DNA from 4 places in the Streptomyces sp. NPDC006012 genome. Region 2 is predicted to be linked to each of the others. Evidence: riboswitches for the same ligand, from Rfam matches in the RefSeq annotation. Region 2 holds a riboswitch; each other region holds the start of a gene.
What was found. A riboswitch is a leader RNA that binds a small molecule or an ion and turns the genes downstream of it on or off. The one in region 2 is predicted to bind cobalamin.
Positions count from the first base shown of each region.

Region 1: another riboswitch for cobalamin. It lies ahead of ACFYPJ_RS03450 (prenyltransferase/squalene oxidase repeat-containing protein); the one in region 2 lies ahead of ACFYPJ_RS28265 (cobalamin biosynthesis protein).
Region 3: another riboswitch for cobalamin. It lies ahead of ACFYPJ_RS24800 (CbtB-domain containing protein); the one in region 2 lies ahead of ACFYPJ_RS28265 (cobalamin biosynthesis protein).
Region 4: another riboswitch for cobalamin. It lies ahead of metE (5-methyltetrahydropteroyltriglutamate--homocysteine S-methyltransferase); the one in region 2 lies ahead of ACFYPJ_RS28265 (cobalamin biosynthesis protein).

Region 1 is NZ_JBIAIE010000001.1:805,372-809,397, reverse strand. Features, by position in the region: gene ACFYPJ_RS03460 (aldehyde dehydrogenase) at 1-1,145, opposite strand, end outside; gene ACFYPJ_RS03455 (MBL fold metallo-hydrolase) at 1,391-2,452, shown strand; cobalamin riboswitch at 2,564-2,695, shown strand; gene ACFYPJ_RS03450 (prenyltransferase/squalene oxidase repeat-containing protein) at 2,822-4,026, shown strand, end outside.
Region 2 is NZ_JBIAIE010000020.1:60,801-64,826, forward strand. Features, by position in the region: gene ACFYPJ_RS28255 (anion permease) at 1-797, shown strand, start outside; gene ACFYPJ_RS28260 (hypothetical protein) at 821-1,042, shown strand; cobalamin riboswitch at 1,346-1,509, shown strand; gene ACFYPJ_RS28265 (cobalamin biosynthesis protein) at 1,607-2,548, shown strand; gene ACFYPJ_RS28270 (cobyric acid synthase) at 2,545-4,026, shown strand, end outside.
Region 3 is NZ_JBIAIE010000015.1:162,333-166,358, reverse strand. Features, by position in the region: gene gap (type I glyceraldehyde-3-phosphate dehydrogenase) at 1-223, shown strand, start outside; gene ACFYPJ_RS24810 (histidine phosphatase family protein) at 808-1,389, shown strand; gene ACFYPJ_RS24805 (CbtA family protein) at 1,627-2,379, opposite strand; gene ACFYPJ_RS24800 (CbtB-domain containing protein) at 2,402-2,623, opposite strand; cobalamin riboswitch at 2,660-2,801, opposite strand; gene ACFYPJ_RS24795 (hypothetical protein) at 2,858-2,992, opposite strand; gene ACFYPJ_RS24790 (hypothetical protein) at 3,124-3,273, shown strand; gene ACFYPJ_RS24785 (alpha/beta hydrolase) at 3,837-4,026, shown strand, end outside.
Region 4 is NZ_JBIAIE010000006.1:127,599-131,624, reverse strand. Features, by position in the region: gene ACFYPJ_RS14055 (histidinol-phosphatase) at 1-1,393, opposite strand, end outside; gene ACFYPJ_RS14050 (DUF1345 domain-containing protein) at 1,695-2,327, opposite strand; cobalamin riboswitch at 2,507-2,712, shown strand; gene metE (5-methyltetrahydropteroyltriglutamate--homocysteine S-methyltransferase) at 2,914-4,026, shown strand, end outside.

The sequences.
Region 1 (4,026 bases), on a different contig from region 2:
ATCCGCATCGAGTTGTCGACGTCGCCGAAGAGGGTCGGTTCGACGTACCAGCCGCGCTCCAGGCCCGCCGGCCGGCCGCCGCCGGTGAGGACCTTGGCGCCCTCCTCCTGGCCGATGCGGATGTAGTCGAGGTTGCGCTGCTGCTGGCGCCGGGCGACCAGCGGGCCGACCTGGGTGGCCGCGTCCAGCGGGTCGCCGACCGTGAGCGCGCTCGCGGCCTGCGCGAAGGCGTCCGCGAACTCGTCGTAGCGGGACCGGGGCAGCAGGATGCGGGTCTGGGCCACGCACGCCTGGCCGTTGTTCATCCAGGCCGCCGGGACGATGCCCGCGACCGCGGTCGCCACGTCCGCGTCCGGCAGCACGACCGCCGCCGACTTGCCGCCGAGTTCCAGGGTGACCCGGGTGAGGTTGCGCGCGGCCACCTCCATGACCCGCTTGCCCGCCGCCACCGAGCCGGTGAAGGAGACCTTGTCGACGCCGGGGTGCCCGACCAGGTACTCGCTGACCTCGCGGTCGGCGGGCAGGATCGACAGCACGCCCTCCGGCAGCCCGGCCTCACGGGCGATCTCGCCGAGGACGTACGCGTCGAGCGGTGACTCGGGGGACGGCTTGAGGATCACCGTGCAGCCGGCGAGCAGGGCGGGCGCGAGCTTGGCGGCGGCGACGAACTGCGGGACGTTCCAGGGGACCACGGCGGCGACCACCCCGACCGGCTCGCGCCGCACCATGATCTTCCCGAGCGCCCCGTCGCGCGTCTCCTCGTACGTGTGGCCGCGGGCGACGGTGATCGCCGAGTCCCAGACCATCATCGCGCCGAGCGCCTGCGCGAGGACGCTCCACGAGTACGGCGAGCCGTTCTCGGAGGAGATCACCCGGGCGATCTCCTCGTGCCGGGCGGCGATGCCGTCCTTGATACGGGTGACGACCGCGATCCGCTCGTCGAGGCTCATCCGGGGCCAGGGTCCCTGGTCGAACGCGGTCCGGGCGACGGCGACGGCCCGGTCCACATCGGCCGGCGAGGCGTGCGGGACGCGGCCGATGACCTCTTCGGTGTGCGGGGAGATCACCTCGATGACGTCCCCGCCCAGGGGATCGGTCAACTCCCCGCCGATGAACAGCTGTCCGTGTTCCACGAGCTCGGTCATGGCCGACTGCCTCCTGCGGCACGATTTCTGACGCTGTATCAGAAACGGATACCAGTTCTCCGCGCACTAGTCCACGGCAGGACGCCACCCACTCGGCCGAACCACCGCATCGCCCGACCGGCCGCCACACGCCGCATCGCATCGCGCCAACCCGCGCAGCCGCCAGGCTCCGGCTTCCGGAACCGGCGGGCGCCCGGGGCAACCGATGGAACCGGTTCTAGTTATAGTGGGGCGGGGAGGCCATGATGGTGGAGACGTTCGATCACGGCGGCGGTGTGCGGTCCGTGGCGGTGCCCATACCGGACAACCCGCTCGGTCACACACTGGTGTACGTCGTGGACACCGACCGGGGCCCGGTGCTGGTCGACACCGGCTGGGACGACCCGGCGTCGTGGGACACGCTGGTGTCCGGACTGTCGGCCTGCGGCACCTCGGTGGCGGAGATCCACGGGATCGTCATCACCCACCACCACCCCGACCACCACGGGCTCTCCGGCCAGGTCCGCGAGGCGTCCGGCGCGTGGGTGGCGATGCACGCGGCCGACACCGCGGTGGTACGGCGCAACCGGGAGGCACGCCCCGAGCGCTGGCTCGACTACATGAGCGCCAAACTCGCCGCGACCGGTGCCCCGGAGGAACATCTGGCGGTCCTGCGCATACCCGGCGTCCTGCAACGGCGACCGCCCGCTCTCCCGGACCGCGAGATCGTCCCCGGCGACCTCCTGGACCTGCCCGGCCGCCGGCTGCGCGCCGTCTGGACGCCGGGGCACACCCCCGGCCACGTCTGTCTGCACCTGGAGGAGGAGCACCCCGCCGGGCTGCCGGGACACGGCCGCCTGTTCTCCGGCGACCACCTGCTCCCGAAGATCACCCCGCACATCGGCCTGTACGAGGACCCGTCCGCCCAGGCGAACTCCACCGGCCGCAACGGCGCCGAGAACTGGGCGGAGGCCATCGACCCGCTCGGCGACTACCTCGACTCCCTGGAGCGCATCGGCCGGCTGGCCCCCGCCGAGGTACTGCCGGCCCACCAGTACGCGTTCACCGGCGGACCGGCCCGCGTACAGGAGTTGCTCGCGCATCACGAGGAGCGGCTGGCCGGACTGCTGACCCAGCTCGTCGAACCGCTCACGCCCTGGCAACTGGCCGAGCGGATGGAGTGGAACCGGCCCTGGCCGCAGATCCCGCACCCCTCCCGGAACATCGCCGTCGCGGAGGCCGAGGCCCATCTGCGCCGCCTGGTGAAGCAGGGCCGGGCCGAACCGGTACCGGGCACCGACCCGCTGAGGTACGTCAGGACCACCTGACCGGGACCGCACGACGGCGGCCCTCTCCCGGACCGCTTTCCCCGCACCACGTGACCGGCCCGCCCCGCCGCACGGCCGTCTGTCACGGCCACCCCTCGGGGGTCCGGAGGGGGGCCGGTAGAGTGATGGGGTCGTCATCAGACCCGTACGGGGGGAAGCCGGTGCAATTCCGGCGCTGACCCGCAACCGTGAACCGGCCGTCAAGGCCCGGTGAGCCGGACTGCCCCAAACGGAACGTGACCGGCTCAGGTGCGTCGGCAACCGCCCGCGCACGGCACCGTCGAGGTTTACGGGGCCGAGCCGCCCGGGGTGTCCCGTGCTGCCCGGCTTCCTCGCGAACCGACCCGCGAAGAGAGGCACCCGCCGAGCATGAACGTCCGCCGCAGTGCAGCGGTCCTGGCCACCGTCGGCGTGCTCGCCGCCGCGTCACCCGCCCTGGCCGCGAGCCCTTCGCCGTCCCCGTCGACGGCCCTCCCGTCCGGGCTGTACGGCGACGCGGATCCGAAGTTCGACGGCGTCTGGCGCCAGTCGCTGGCGCTGCTCGCCCAGCGCACCGCGTCCGTGACGCCCGCCGCCAAGGCCGTGGACTGGCTGACCGGACAGCAGTGTGCGGACGGGGCGTTCGCCGCGTTCCGCGCCGATCCGGGGCGGGCCTGCGACGCCAAGGTGGTGGTCGACACCAACAGCACCTCCGCCGCCGTTCAGGCCCTGACCGCGACCGGCGGCCACGACAGCGCCGTCGGCAAGGCCGTGACCTGGCTGAAGTCGGTGCAGAACAAGGACGGCGGCTGGGGGTACACGCCGGGCGGCGCGAGCGACGCGAACTCCACGGGCGTCGTCATCGGCGCGCTCGCGGCGGCCGGTGAGCGGCCCGCGGCAGTGGTCAAGAACGGCCGGACGCCGTACGACGCGCTGCTCGCTCTTGCCCTGCCCTGCTCCGGCGACGACGGCGGCGCCTTCGCCTACCAGCCGGACAAGAAGGGCAAGTTGGCGGCCAACGCGGACGCCACCGCGGCGGCCGTGGTCGGCCTGCTGGGCGCGGGCCTCACCGCGAAGGCGGCCACAGCGGGCGACGCGCCGAGCGGGGCGCCCGGCACGGACTGCGCCGGCACCCACAAGCCCACCCCCGAACGGGCCGCGGCCGACGGCGCCGCCTACCTCGCCCGGGCGGTCGCCAAGGACGGCCACCTCACCTCCGCGCTCGCGGGCGCCCCCGAACAGCCCGACTACGGCAACACCGCCGACGCGGTGGTCGCGCTCGCCGCGCAGGGCGGTGCGGACCGGGCCGCGAAGCCGCTGGCGTGGCTGGAGAAGGACGCGGCGGCCTGGGCGAAGCAGAACGGACCGGCCGCCTACGCGCAGTTGATCTTCGCGGCACACGCGACCGGCACGGACCCGCGCGACTTCGGCGGTACGGACCTGGTGCGGGCGCTGGGCGCGACCGGCCCGGCGCCGCAGGCGGCCCGGCAGGCCGGACCGGGCGACGCCTCGGACGCGTCGGACCAAAAGGACGACAACGGCGGCTCGGGCACCGGCCTCTGGTGGATCATCGGCACCGGTCTGGTCGCGGGCGT
Region 2 (4,026 bases):
CCCTGGCCCACGGCACCAACGACGCCCAGAAGACGATGGGCATCATCACCCTGGCGCTGATCGCCGGCGGCGCGATCGCCCCCGGCTCGAACCCGCCCACCTGGGTCATCCTCTCCGCGGGGCTCGCCATCGCGCTCGGCACCTACCTCGGCGGCTGGCGCATCATCCGCACGATGGGCAAGGGGCTGACCGACCTCCGGCCGCGGCAGGGCTTCGCCGCCCAGACCAGCGCGGCGACCGCCATCCTGGCCTCCTCGCACCTCGGCTTCTCGCTCTCCACCACGCATGTCGTCTCCGGTTCCGTGATGGGCGCGGGGCTGGGCCGCAAGGGCGGAGTGGTGCGCTGGTCGACGGCGGGCCGGATGTGCATCGCCTGGGCGCTGACGCTGCCGGCCGCCGCGCTCGTCGGTGCGCTCGCGGAGATCGTCACGGAGCTGGGTGACGGGGGCACCGCGGGGGTGGCGGTCTGCCTGGTCGCTTCCGCCGTGGGGATCTGGCGGGTCTCGCGACGCGAGGTCGTGGACCACAGCAACGTCAATGAGGTGAACAGCACCGGGGCGTCGGCCGTTCCGTTCGGGCCGGTCGGTGCGGTGTCCGCCACGATCGGCTCTGGTTCCGCCGGTTCGGTCGGAGCGGTCAGTTCGGTCGGAGCCGTGAGTTCCGTCGGTTCCATCGGTTCCGTCGCTTCCGTCGCTTCCGTCGGTTCGCCGCAGGCGACGGGCGGGCCGGCCACCACGCTCGCCTCGACCGCGCCCGTCGCCGCCGATCCGGCCGGGCCGCCGAGCGCCACCGTCTGAGACCCAAGGAAGAAGCCATCACCATGAACATCGACTGGGCGACTCTCGGGTCCGTCTTCGGCGTCAGTCTCGGGGTCACCGTCGCGCTCGTGGGACTGTTCACCCTCGGCGTGGCCGGCTTGTCGCGCCGTGAACGGGCTGTTGCGCGCGGCGGTTCCGCGGGGTTGGCGTTGAGTGGGGCGTATGCCTGCTTTGCGGCGTGCGCCGGGGCTGTGGGGTACGGGATCTACTTGATCGCGGGATGAGCGGTCCGCGGGAGCCTCGGAACGGGGTCGCTCCGCTGTGGGTGCGGGGAAGTTCCTCGCGCCGTTCCCCGCGCCCCCGCGTGAGTGAGCGTCCTCGCACGACCGCCGGAGCGTCGTGGTTCCCCGCGCAGTTCCCCGCGCCCCCACGTGAGCGAGCGCCGTCGTTCGGGTGCGGATGCCCGGTGGTTCGCCAGGCAACTTCTCGCGTCTCTTTGGGGCGGGTTCGGTGTGTGGGGATGTGGGTGGTGGGGTTGCGGGGCCTGGTGGGGGTGGGTATGAGGCTGGGCACACTCTTCCCTTGCAGGTCAACGGCTAGTTGACGGTTCTTCGGGGCACGTGGTGGACTTCCTGGGCCATGTACGGCGGCAAGGAGAGGAAGCCGGTGCGAATCCGGCGCGGTCCCGCCACTGTCACCGGGAAGGACTTCCCGGGAGCCAGGAACTCTCGCCGTCGGTCTCGTCGAACCAGGGCGTGGACACCCTGAGTGAGGACATACCGCCATGCTCGGCTGCGGATTGAGGTACAGCACCAGGTCGATTCCCGATCCGACGGCCGGCTGAACCGGTGCGTGCCGATCGCGTCTTCGCGTACGGCGCCGCTCTCGGCCTCCTCGGCGATCTGCTGGTGGGCGATCCGCGCCACGGGCATCCGGTCGCCGGGTTCGGGCGTGCCGCGGGCGCGGCGGAGCGGGTGCTGTGGCGGGACCACCGGGGATGGGGAGCCCTGCACACGGCCGTCTGCGTCGGCGGTGCCGCGGGCCTCGGAGCGCTGGCCCGGCGGGCCGTGCGCACCTCCCCCGCCGCTTCCGTGGCACTGACCGGCGCGGTCACCTGGGCGGTGGTGGGCGGGACTTCGCTCGCCCGGGAGGCCCGGGCCGTCCGGCGGGCCCTCGACTCGGGGGACGTCGCCGCGGCGAGGGCCCGGCTGCCCCATCTGTGCGGGCGGGATCCGCAGACCCTCGACGCCCAGGGGATCGCGCGGGCCGTCGTGGAGTCGGTGGCGGAGAACACGTCCGACGCGGTCGTCGGGGCACTGGTGTGGGGGGCGTTGGGCGGGGTGCCCGGGTTCGTCGCTTTCCGTGCGGTGAACACCCTCGACGCGATGGTCGGGCACCGGTCGCCGCGGCACCGGCGGTTCGGGTGGGCCGCGGCGCGGCTCGACGACGTCACCGGCTGGCCGGGGGCACGGCTCACCGCGGCGCTGGCCGCCGTCTCGGGCCCGGACGCGCTCGGTGCGCTGCGGGCCTGGCGGGCCGACGCCCACCGGCATCCGAGCCCCAACGCCGGTCCCGTGGAAGCCTCTTTCGCGGGGGCGCTGGGCCTGCGGCTGGGCGGGACGCTGTCGTACGGGGGGCGGGTCGAGCACCGGCCCGTGCTCAACTGCGGCGGCCGTGCCGTCGCCGCCGCGGACATCGAAGCCGCCGTACGGCTCTCCCGCCGGGTCGGCGTGCTCGCGCTCGCCGTCACGACGGCCGCGCGTCTCGCCGCGCGGGGGCGCAGGTCATGAGCGGTGGTGGGCTGCTCGTCGCCGGTACCACCTCCGACGCGGGCAAGAGCGTGGTGACGGCGGGGATCTGCCGGTGGCTGGTGCGGCAGGGCGTCGAGGTCGCGCCGTTCAAGGCGCAGAACATGTCCCTGAACTCGTTCGTCACCCGCGAGGGCGCCGAGATCGGGCGGGCCCAGGCGATGCAGGCCCAGGCGTGCCGGATCGAACCGACCGCGCTGATGAACCCGGTCCTGCTCAAACCCGGCGGGGAGCAGAGCAGTCAGGTCGTGCTGATGGGCCGGCCGGTGGGCGAGCTGAGCGCACGCGGGTACCACGGCGGCCGTCAGGAACGGCTGCTGGGGACCGTGCTCGACTGCCTCGCCACGCTGCGGGACAGGTACGACGTGGTGATCTGCGAGGGCGCGGGGAGTCCGGCGGAGATCAACCTGCGGCGGACCGACATCGTGAACATGGGCATCGCCCGCAACGCGCGGCTGCCGGTGCTGGTGGTCGGCGACATCGACCGCGGGGGTGTCTTCGCGTCGTTCTTCGGGACCGTGGCGCTGCTGTCCCGCGAGGACCAGGAGCTGGTCGCCGGGTTCCTGGTCAACAAGTTCCGTGGGGACGTCGGCCTGCTGGAGCCGGGGCTCGACATGCTGCGCGGCCTGACCGGGCGGCCCGCCTACGGCGTCCTGCCGTTTTGGCCCGGCCTCGGCATCGACGAGGAGGACGGCCTCGCCGTCTCCCTGCGGGGCGCGGTGCGGGAGTCGGCGGTGGCCGCACCGGTCGGCGACGACGTACTGCGCGTCGCGGTCTGCGCCGTGCCGCTCATGTCCAACTTCACCGACGTGGACGCGCTGGCCGCCGAACCGGGCGTGGTCGTACGGTTCGTGGACCGGCCGCAGGAACTGGCCGACGCGGATCTCGTCGTCGTACCCGGGACCCGGGGCACCGTCCGGGCGCTGGCGTGGCTGCGGGAGCGCGGGCTCGCGCAGGCGCTGTGCGACCGGGCCCGCGAGGGGCGGCCCGTCCTCGGCGTGTGCGGCGGCTTCCAGCTCCTCGGCGAGCACATCGAGGACACGGTCGAGTCGCGCGCCGGGCAGGTGAGCGGGCTGGGTGTGCTGCCGGTACGGGTGCGGTTCGCCCGGGAGAAGACCCTTGCCCGGCCCGTCGGCGAGGCGTTCGGCGAGCGGGTCGAGGGCTACGAGATCCATCACGGCGTCGCCGACGTCATCGGGGGCGAGCCCTTTCTCGACGGCTGCCGGGCCGGCGCGGTCTGGGGCACGCACTGGCACGGTTCGCTGGAGTCGGACGGTTTCCGGCGGGCGTTCCTGCGCGAGGTGGCCGCCGCCGCGGGGCGGCGCTTCGTACCGGCCCCCGACACCTCGTTCGCCGCGCTGCGCGAGGAGCAGCTCGACCGGCTCGGCGACCTGATCGAACAGCACGCGGACACGGACGCGCTGTGGCGGCTCATCGAGTCGGGCGCGCCACGAGGACTG
Region 3 (4,026 bases), on a different contig from region 2:
GGCCTACCGGGACGCGGCGTCGGGGCCGCTCGCCGGCATCCTCGAATTCTCGGAGGACCCGCTCGTGTCGTCCGACATCACCGGCAATCCGGCCTCGGCCATCTTCGACTCGGCTCTCACCCGGGTGGACGGCCGGCACGTCAAGGTGGTCGCCTGGTACGACAACGAGTGGGGTTTCTCGAACCGTGTGATCGACACGCTCGAACTCCTCGCCACGCGCTGAACCGGCACGCAGTCAGCGGTCGGTTCCCCCGCCGCATGCCGTGGTTCCTGCACCACCTGTGGTCCGCACCGCAAGGCGGAGGGCAGCAGCCGCGGTTGAGGGTCGGGCTCCGGAAAGACCGACCCTCGCCGGGGAAGCTACCTCTTCCAACAGACCTGGTGCTCGGTCACCCAGAACCGATGTTTGTAATCGTTGTACTCAACGGTCACCCAGTGCCCGGTCACGGTTCCACAGCGCGCGCGGGCGGTTTCGCCGGCCGCCGGAGACGTCCGGGCCGCACTGGCCGTACCGACGCCTGTGAGGACAGCTCCGCCGGCCAGCAGCGCCGTGGTGACCCCCGCGCCCAGGACTCGTATGGTTCGGCTGCGCATGGCACACACCTTCTTCGCCTTTCGACATCGGGTGGTTCCCCCTTCCAGCTTGCGAGGCAAGACCTGGGGCTGCATCTGGAGCGGGCGGGGCGCTCGGCGGCGGCCGTCCTCCGCCCGGCACCACATGGTGGTGCGGATGCTATGTTCGCGGCCACATGTGTGCCGTATCCGGTCGCCCCGGTGCACTCTGACGGCACGAGCAGGAGAGATCGCGTGACCACTCGGGTGTTCTTCGTCGCCGCCGCCATGGGTGCCTCGCTGCGGCAGGCGCGCTTCGACGACGGCCGCTCGATCGGCAACGGCGGTGCGGCGCAGGCCCGTTCGGCGGCCGGGACACTGCCTTCCGCCGCCCGCGTCCTCGTCCCGCCCAGCGTGCGCTGCCGGGAGACGGCCGCTGCGCTCGGCCTCGACGCCGCGGTGGCAACCCAGTTGGCGGGTCTCGACGTGGGGCGCTGGCGTGGGCGCACGCTGGACGAGGTGGGGACCGCCGAGCCGGAGGCGGTAAGCCGCTGGCTCGCCGATCCGGAGTCGGCGCCGCACGGGGGTGAATCGGTACGGGACTTGTGCGGGCGGGTCGCGGGCTGGCTGACCGCCGTGGCGGGCACGGACGGCCGCACGCTCGCCGTGGTCGAACCGGAGATCGTACGGGCAGCCGTCGTCCACGCGCTGGACATGCCCGTGACGGCCTTCTGGCGCCTCGATGTCGCCCCGCTGACGGCGACCGAGCTGAGCGGACGGGCCGGACGCTGGAATGTCCGGCTGGGACACCCGCTTGCCCGGCCGGACGCCGGATAGCGAGCGACGTCCGGAAGGCAGCCGGAGGCCACCCTGCAACTGGAGGCCGGAAAGCGGCTGGAGTGGCGGGCGGAGCAGGCCCGTGAAAAACTCTCCAGGTGTGTGTGACTTCGCCGCACACACGTAGAACCCGGGAGAACACCGAGGCTCCCGTACCACCGGGTCGGCGTCGAACGCCTCACCCTGCAGCACGGAAGCCTCGCGCGGTAATGATCCGGTGCGCTGGTTCGCGCCGGCTCAGTGTGCGGCGGGAACCGTCTTTCCGGCCGCGGTCCTTGCGCGTCTCGGGTTCAGCAGCCGCTCGGCGACTTCCCCGAAGACCAGGCCGAACCCGCCCCACAGCACGGCCTGGACGGCCAGGGCGGACAGCCGGAACCGCCACAACAGGGCGGCCGGGAAATCCGCCGGCAGCTCGTTGACGGCCGGCAGGAACGCGTACGCCAGGCCGATCACGACGGCGAACGAGGCCACCGCCGCGACGGTCGCGTACCACGTGCCCAGCCGCGGGGCGAGCCGCTTGCCGAGGATCGTGGCACCGATCGCGAGGAGCACGCTGAGCAGCATCATCAGGAAGTACAGGGCGGTTCGCCTGCCGATGGTGCCGGGATCTCCGACGGACGGCGGATTGGCGGGATACTTCAGGAACGGCACGACGTACACGGCGAGCAGCGCGCAACTCGCCAGCAGCAGCGCGGTCGCCCGGGGGCCGAGGCGCCCGACGCGGCCGAGGGCGACGCAGAAGGCGAGCGCCGCGATGCCGCCGAAAGCAATCCCGTAGACGAGGACGCCGGTGGCGAGCCCGGCGGTGGACTGGAGGGAGCGGGAGACGACCTCCATTTCGTGTTCGTGGGCGTGGGCGTCCTCGAAGCCGATCGCCTTGTCGACGCTCGGCTCGCCGAGGAAGTAGGCCACGATCAGGGCGAGTACACCGGCCGCGAGACCGGCGAGCATGCCCCGCACGAGAAGGTTCCGTACGGTTGCGGAGTTCATGGGTGTGCGGTTTCCCCTCGCGTCAGTGGCAGGGGAAGCCGAGCAGGTGGCGGGCGTCGTGGACCCATTCGTGGACGTCCGTGCCGCTGAACACGGAGGTGGCGCCCTGCTCGGCGCCGACGAAGTACAGCAGGACCAGCATCAGTAGGCCGAAGAAGACCGCCCAGGGCGCTATCGCCTTGAGCGGCACCTTGGCGGGTACGACCGGAGTGGTGGCTGTCGGCCGGGCGACGGTCTGCGCCATGGCAGGACCTCCTCTGGGAGTTCGCGTCCCATCTCGGTGGTGCACAGGACGACAGCCACGGGTCTGACTCACGAACGGCCCGGGGGCCCTCGCATACAGTGGCGCGACCGTGCCGGATTCCCACCGGCTTCCGTCGTACCGTCGTCGATATCGCACAGACCGTACCGCGCGGCGCGTGCCCGGCCAAGACCGCACCCGCCCGAGGTGATCCCGGTCTCACGGCGGATGCCTGGTTCACCGGGGCGCTTCGGGGCCCCACTTGGGCCCGTCGAGCCCCAATTCAGGATCACCGGGCGGGGCGAAGAAGCGCTCCACGTCGGCGCCGGTGACCTCGGCTAAGGTGCCGGGGACCCGGCGCGGGGTACGCATGCCGCGCCCTCCCGCGCCGGCGACGTCGACGCAGCAGAGAACTTAACCGTCCGGAGATGTCCTGTCGCGGAGAGTGTTCTTTCGGCGGCGGTCGCAGCCGGGCGTGGCCGACGCGCGGGTCCCCCACCACCGTGCTTCCTCGGGTCCAGCCGGCGGCGGTGCTCTCCTACTGGGCCTGTACCCCCAGCAAGGCGCTGCTGCGGCCGGTCATCGCGGTCGCCGACGCGCGCCGCGTGCACGGTGCCCGGCGGGCCGTCACGGGCCGGCTGGACACCGGGTGACGTGCTCGCCCGGCGCAACCGGTACGTCACCGACTGGGACGACTCCGGGCAGGCCCTGTGGGTCAAAGTCCATCGGCGCCGTCCTGTTCCGCGGCCAGGGCCGCCTCGACGGCCCCCGCCGGGTCACCGTCACCAGGGACGACGGTGTCCGCCAGACCCGCACGGCCCGGCACGCGGTGGCCGTCGCCACCGGCAGCCGTCCGGTCTGGCGGCGGACGAGGTCCTGTTCGCCACGGGCCGTACCCCCGGCACCGGCGACATCGACCTGCACACGGTCGGCCTCACCCCCGGTTCCTGGCTGGACGCGGGCCCACACGTACCGCCGCTCCGCTCGCCGCGACGGCCATACGGCGCGGGTGCCCCGTCGGGTCACGTCTCCGGGGCGAGGGTGTGCGGGCGGAGCCGATGTGGTGTGCCTGGTACCAGCCTCCATAGGCAACTCCTTCCCTGGCACCCCGCAGCTGCCCACGGCACTGTGGTGGTGCGGCCGGGAGCAAGACGGTCGCCGGAGCCCGCCCCTGCGAGCCCGATCTCCCCCTCAGTGCGACTGGAGCACCACCGTGATGACCAACGTCACCTTCCCGAGTGCCGGTATCGAGCTCGCCGGGCACCTGTACGTCCCGGATGGCGAGACCGCCGGTCCGCGTCCGGCGGTCGTCGTCGGCCACCCCGGCAGCGGCGTGAAGGAACAGACCGCCGGCCTGTACGCGCGACGCCTGGCCGAGCAGGGCTTCGTCACCTTGACGTTCGACG
Region 4 (4,026 bases), on a different contig from region 2:
GCACGAACTGGGACCAGTTGGGGCCGCCCGCCAGGCTGATCTCGATAACCAGGTCGACCTGGCTGCCCCGGCGTACGTACAGCGAGTCGCCGAGCGTGACCGACCTGGACCCGGAGCGCAGCCGCGCGTCCAGGCCGCTGATCAGGCCGCCGTGGTCGACCCAGACGCGGCCGGCCCGGATGCCGTCCATGACCGCCTGGTACGAGAAGGAGGAGGCACCGACGTGCGTGCGGGAGTACTGGCCCGGCCAGTAGTCGCCGTCCGTCAGGTTCAGACCGCCGCCGTAGACCGGGTCCTCGTAGCGGCCGTTGGCCTCGAAGTTGCTGTTCGGACCGCGCACGGCGCTGTCCGCGTACACGTTGTGGGAGTCGGAGTTGGCGGTGATCCACCAGGGCTTGCCCTCGGCGAGCAGGCTGTCCCACAGGCCGCCGACGGTGGCGGTCATCCAGTCGAAGCCGCCCCAGGTGCGATAGCTCTCCAGCGGGTAGCCGGCGAACGAGTCGGCGCCGGGGCTGCCGTCGTAGTAGCCCCGTCCGCCGCCCGGACCCTGCGGCCGCGGCAGACCGGCGGCCTGGTGGCCGGGGGCGCCCTCCATGCCGACTGCGATGGCGGGGGCCGCGTCGCGCCAGCCGCGGATCTCGTGCGGGGAGTCGATGCCCTTGCGGGCCGGGTGGTTGGCCAGGAAGAGGGCGTCCTTGACCGTGCGGCGGCGCACCTGGTCGGCGAGGAAGTTGATGCCCGCGATGGCCAGTGCCTCGTTGGCCGGGGTGTTCGAACTGGCCTTCTTGACCGAGCCGTCGAAGGAGTTCTCGAACTCCTTCAGCACGGCGACCTCGTTCCTGCCCGGGTGGACGAAGACCGTGCCGTGCTCGGCCGCGGGAATGTTCCACTCCAGGCCCTGGAAGACCAGGGTGTCGCCGATCGTGTCGCGGGCCGCGACGATGTCCGGGTTGACCTTCTCCACACCGATCTTGGCGTGCGTCTCGCTGCCGTGGTCGGTGATCACCATCCAGTCCAGGCCGTGCGCGTTGCCCTGGCGGACGTGGTCGATGACGCGGTACTTGCCGTCGTTGCTGTGCTGGGTGTGGATGTGGTGGTCGCCGGCGAGCCACAAGTAGCCGCCCGGACGCGAGCCGTGCGACGCGTTCGTCGTCGTGGCCGGCGACGCGGCCGGGGACGCGGCCGCCTCGCCCGCGCCGCCGAGGACGCTGCCGGTCGCCAGTCCCGCGCCGAGCAGACCGGTGCGGCGGAGCATGGCGCGCCGCGACAACTGGCTGGGCGTCAGTTCGGCGTCGGGCACCGACAGGTCGAGGGCGGGCGGCAGGGACGTGGGCTCGTCGCCCCCGTGGTGGTGATGGTGATGACCGTGATCGTGTCTGTGGCCGTGGCCCATTTCAACTCCCGCTGACAACAGGGACGTACGCGCTTGGGACGTGTGGAGTCTGCAAAGCTCTGGTAAACGGGGAGGGTCAAGGCAATGGTCCGGCAACGAAGCCCGGATGTGCAGCGGGCGTCGATGCCCGCCCGGAGCTGCGCCGACGCCCTCGCGCCCGCGGGTCCGACCGCTCCCGCACGGCGGGGACGCGCCGCGTCGGCACCGCCGTGCGACCGCCCGGCCCCCTGGAATCGTTTCGGCCACCGGGGTCACGCCTGGGCCGCCCACGGACCGTTCGGTACGGCGCGGGAGCGGTGTGTCAGCCCGAGACGATCCCGACGACCAGGTTGATCACGGTGGCCAGGATGCTGGTGCCGAAGACGTACGACAGCAGGCAGTGCCGCAGCGCCACCGCGCGGATCGTCGAACTCGACACGCTGGTGTCGGAGACCTGATAGGTCATGCCGAGGTTGTAGCTGAAGTACAGGAAGTCCCGGTACGCCGGCGGCTCGTCCGAGTTGAAGTCGATGCCGCCGGCCGCCGTGCAGTAGAGGTGGGCGTAGCGCGTCGCGTACATCATGTGCAGGGCCGCCCACGCCATGAAGACCCCGCCGAGCGCGGCCGCCGCGGCGACATGGCCGTCGGCCGACCTGCCGAACGCCAGCAGCAGCACGATGCCGAGCAGCCCGCACAGGGCGGCCACGACCACGACGAGTTCGTCCAGGACCGGACGGAAGTCCTCGCGGCGGATGTTGCGGTGGGTCTCCTCGGCGTCCAGGGGCCACAGCACGATCCAGCCCGCCACCACGAAACACGTCTCCGCCGCCGAGATGCCGGCGAGCAGCCCGAGGGGCAGGTCGGTCGGGAGTCCGACGGCCACGCCGATGACCGCGCCGACGGCCGCCGATCCGAACAGCCGGGAGACCGCCGAGAGCGGCAACCGTGCACCCATGGACCGCAACAGTAGCGTCCGGGGCTCCGCCACGCAGGCAGCCACGGCCGGGCGCCGGGAGGCGCACCCGGGGCGGACGGACGCCGTCCGGCAGTCGTCGGGCAGCGGGGCGGGCCGCCATCCGAATGCCGGACGCGACCGTACGCGGCGGCGGCCCGACCCGTAGGGTGGCCGGTGCAGCTGGTTCGCCCCGTCAGCCGGACGGGATGCGTCGCAAGAGGGAACCCGGTGGGAATCCGGGACTGCCCCGCAGCGGTGAGCGGGAACGACCGCCGTCATACGCACTGGGCCCGAGGTACCGGGCCTGGGAAGCGACGGCCAGTAGGAGTCTCGTACGTGCTTCGTACGGACGAGATGTGCCCGCGAGTCCGAAGACCTGCCCGCTGCCCGCGCGCGACCGCTCGTGCGCGGACATCCCGGTGACCCCGAGGGCGGGTCGGGGACACCTCCGGACACTGTCCGGGGAGTGATGCCAGGCGCAGGGCCGCACGCTGCCACGCGTGCTCGTTCCGTCCGGTCCGGCACCCCTTCGCGCTCTCGCCCCGTCGCCGGGACCTCAGGGAATCGTCTCGCGAAGGAGATCTCCGTGACCACCGAGCCCACCACCGGGGCGGCACGGGCCACCGTGTACGGCTACCCGCGTCAGGGACAGCACCGGGAACTGAAGAAGGCCGTCGAGGGCTACTGGGCCGGCCGCGTCGGCGCCGACGCGCTGCGTGCCACCGCCGCCGGACTGCGCCGGGCCACCTGGCGGCAGCTCGCCGAGGCGGGCATCCACGAAGTGCCCACCGGCGACTTCTCGTACTACGACCACGTCCTGGACACCACGGTCATGGTCGGCGCGGTCCCGGACCGCCACCGGGCCGCCGTCGCGGCGGACGCGTTGGACGGCTACTTCGCCATGGCCCGCGGCACCCAGGATCTGGCGCCGCTGGAGATGACCAAATGGTTCGACACCAACTACCACTACCTCGTACCGGAGTTGGGTCCGGACACCGTGTTCGCGGCGGACTCGGCCAAACAGGTCGCGGAGCTGACGGAGGCCCTGACCCTGGGCCTCGCGGCCCGCCCGGTGCTGGTCGGACCCGTCACCTACCTGCTGCTCGCCAAGCCCGCGCCGGGTGTCGCCGCGGACTTCGATCCGCTGACCCTCCTCGACCGGCTGCTGCCGGTGTACGCGGAGGTCCTGGCCGACCTGCGGGCGGCCGGCGCCACGTGGGTGCAGCTCGACGAGCCCGCCCTCGTCCAGGACCGCACCCCGGCCGAACTCGGTGCCGTCGCACGCGCCTACCGGCACCTCGGCGGTCGCGCCGACCGGCCCAGGCTGCTGGTCGCCTCCTACTTCGACCGGCTCGGCGAGGCCCTGCCCGTGCTGGCCGACGCGCCGGTCGACGGGCTCGCGCTGGACTTCACCGGGGGCGGGGCCGCCCAGCTCGACGCGCTGGCCGCCGTCGGCGGGCTGCCCGGCAGGCGCCTGGTCGCCGGCGTCGTCGACGGCCGCAACATCTGGGTCAACGACCTGGCGAAATCCCTCGCCACGCTCGGCACGCTGCTCGGTCTGGCCGACCGGGTCGACGTGGCGGCCTCCTGTTCCCTGCTGCACGTCCCGCTCGACGCCGCCGCCGAACGGGACATCGAGCCGCAGTTCCTGCGCTGGCTGGCCTTCGCCCGCCAGAAGACCGCGGAGGTCGTCACCCTG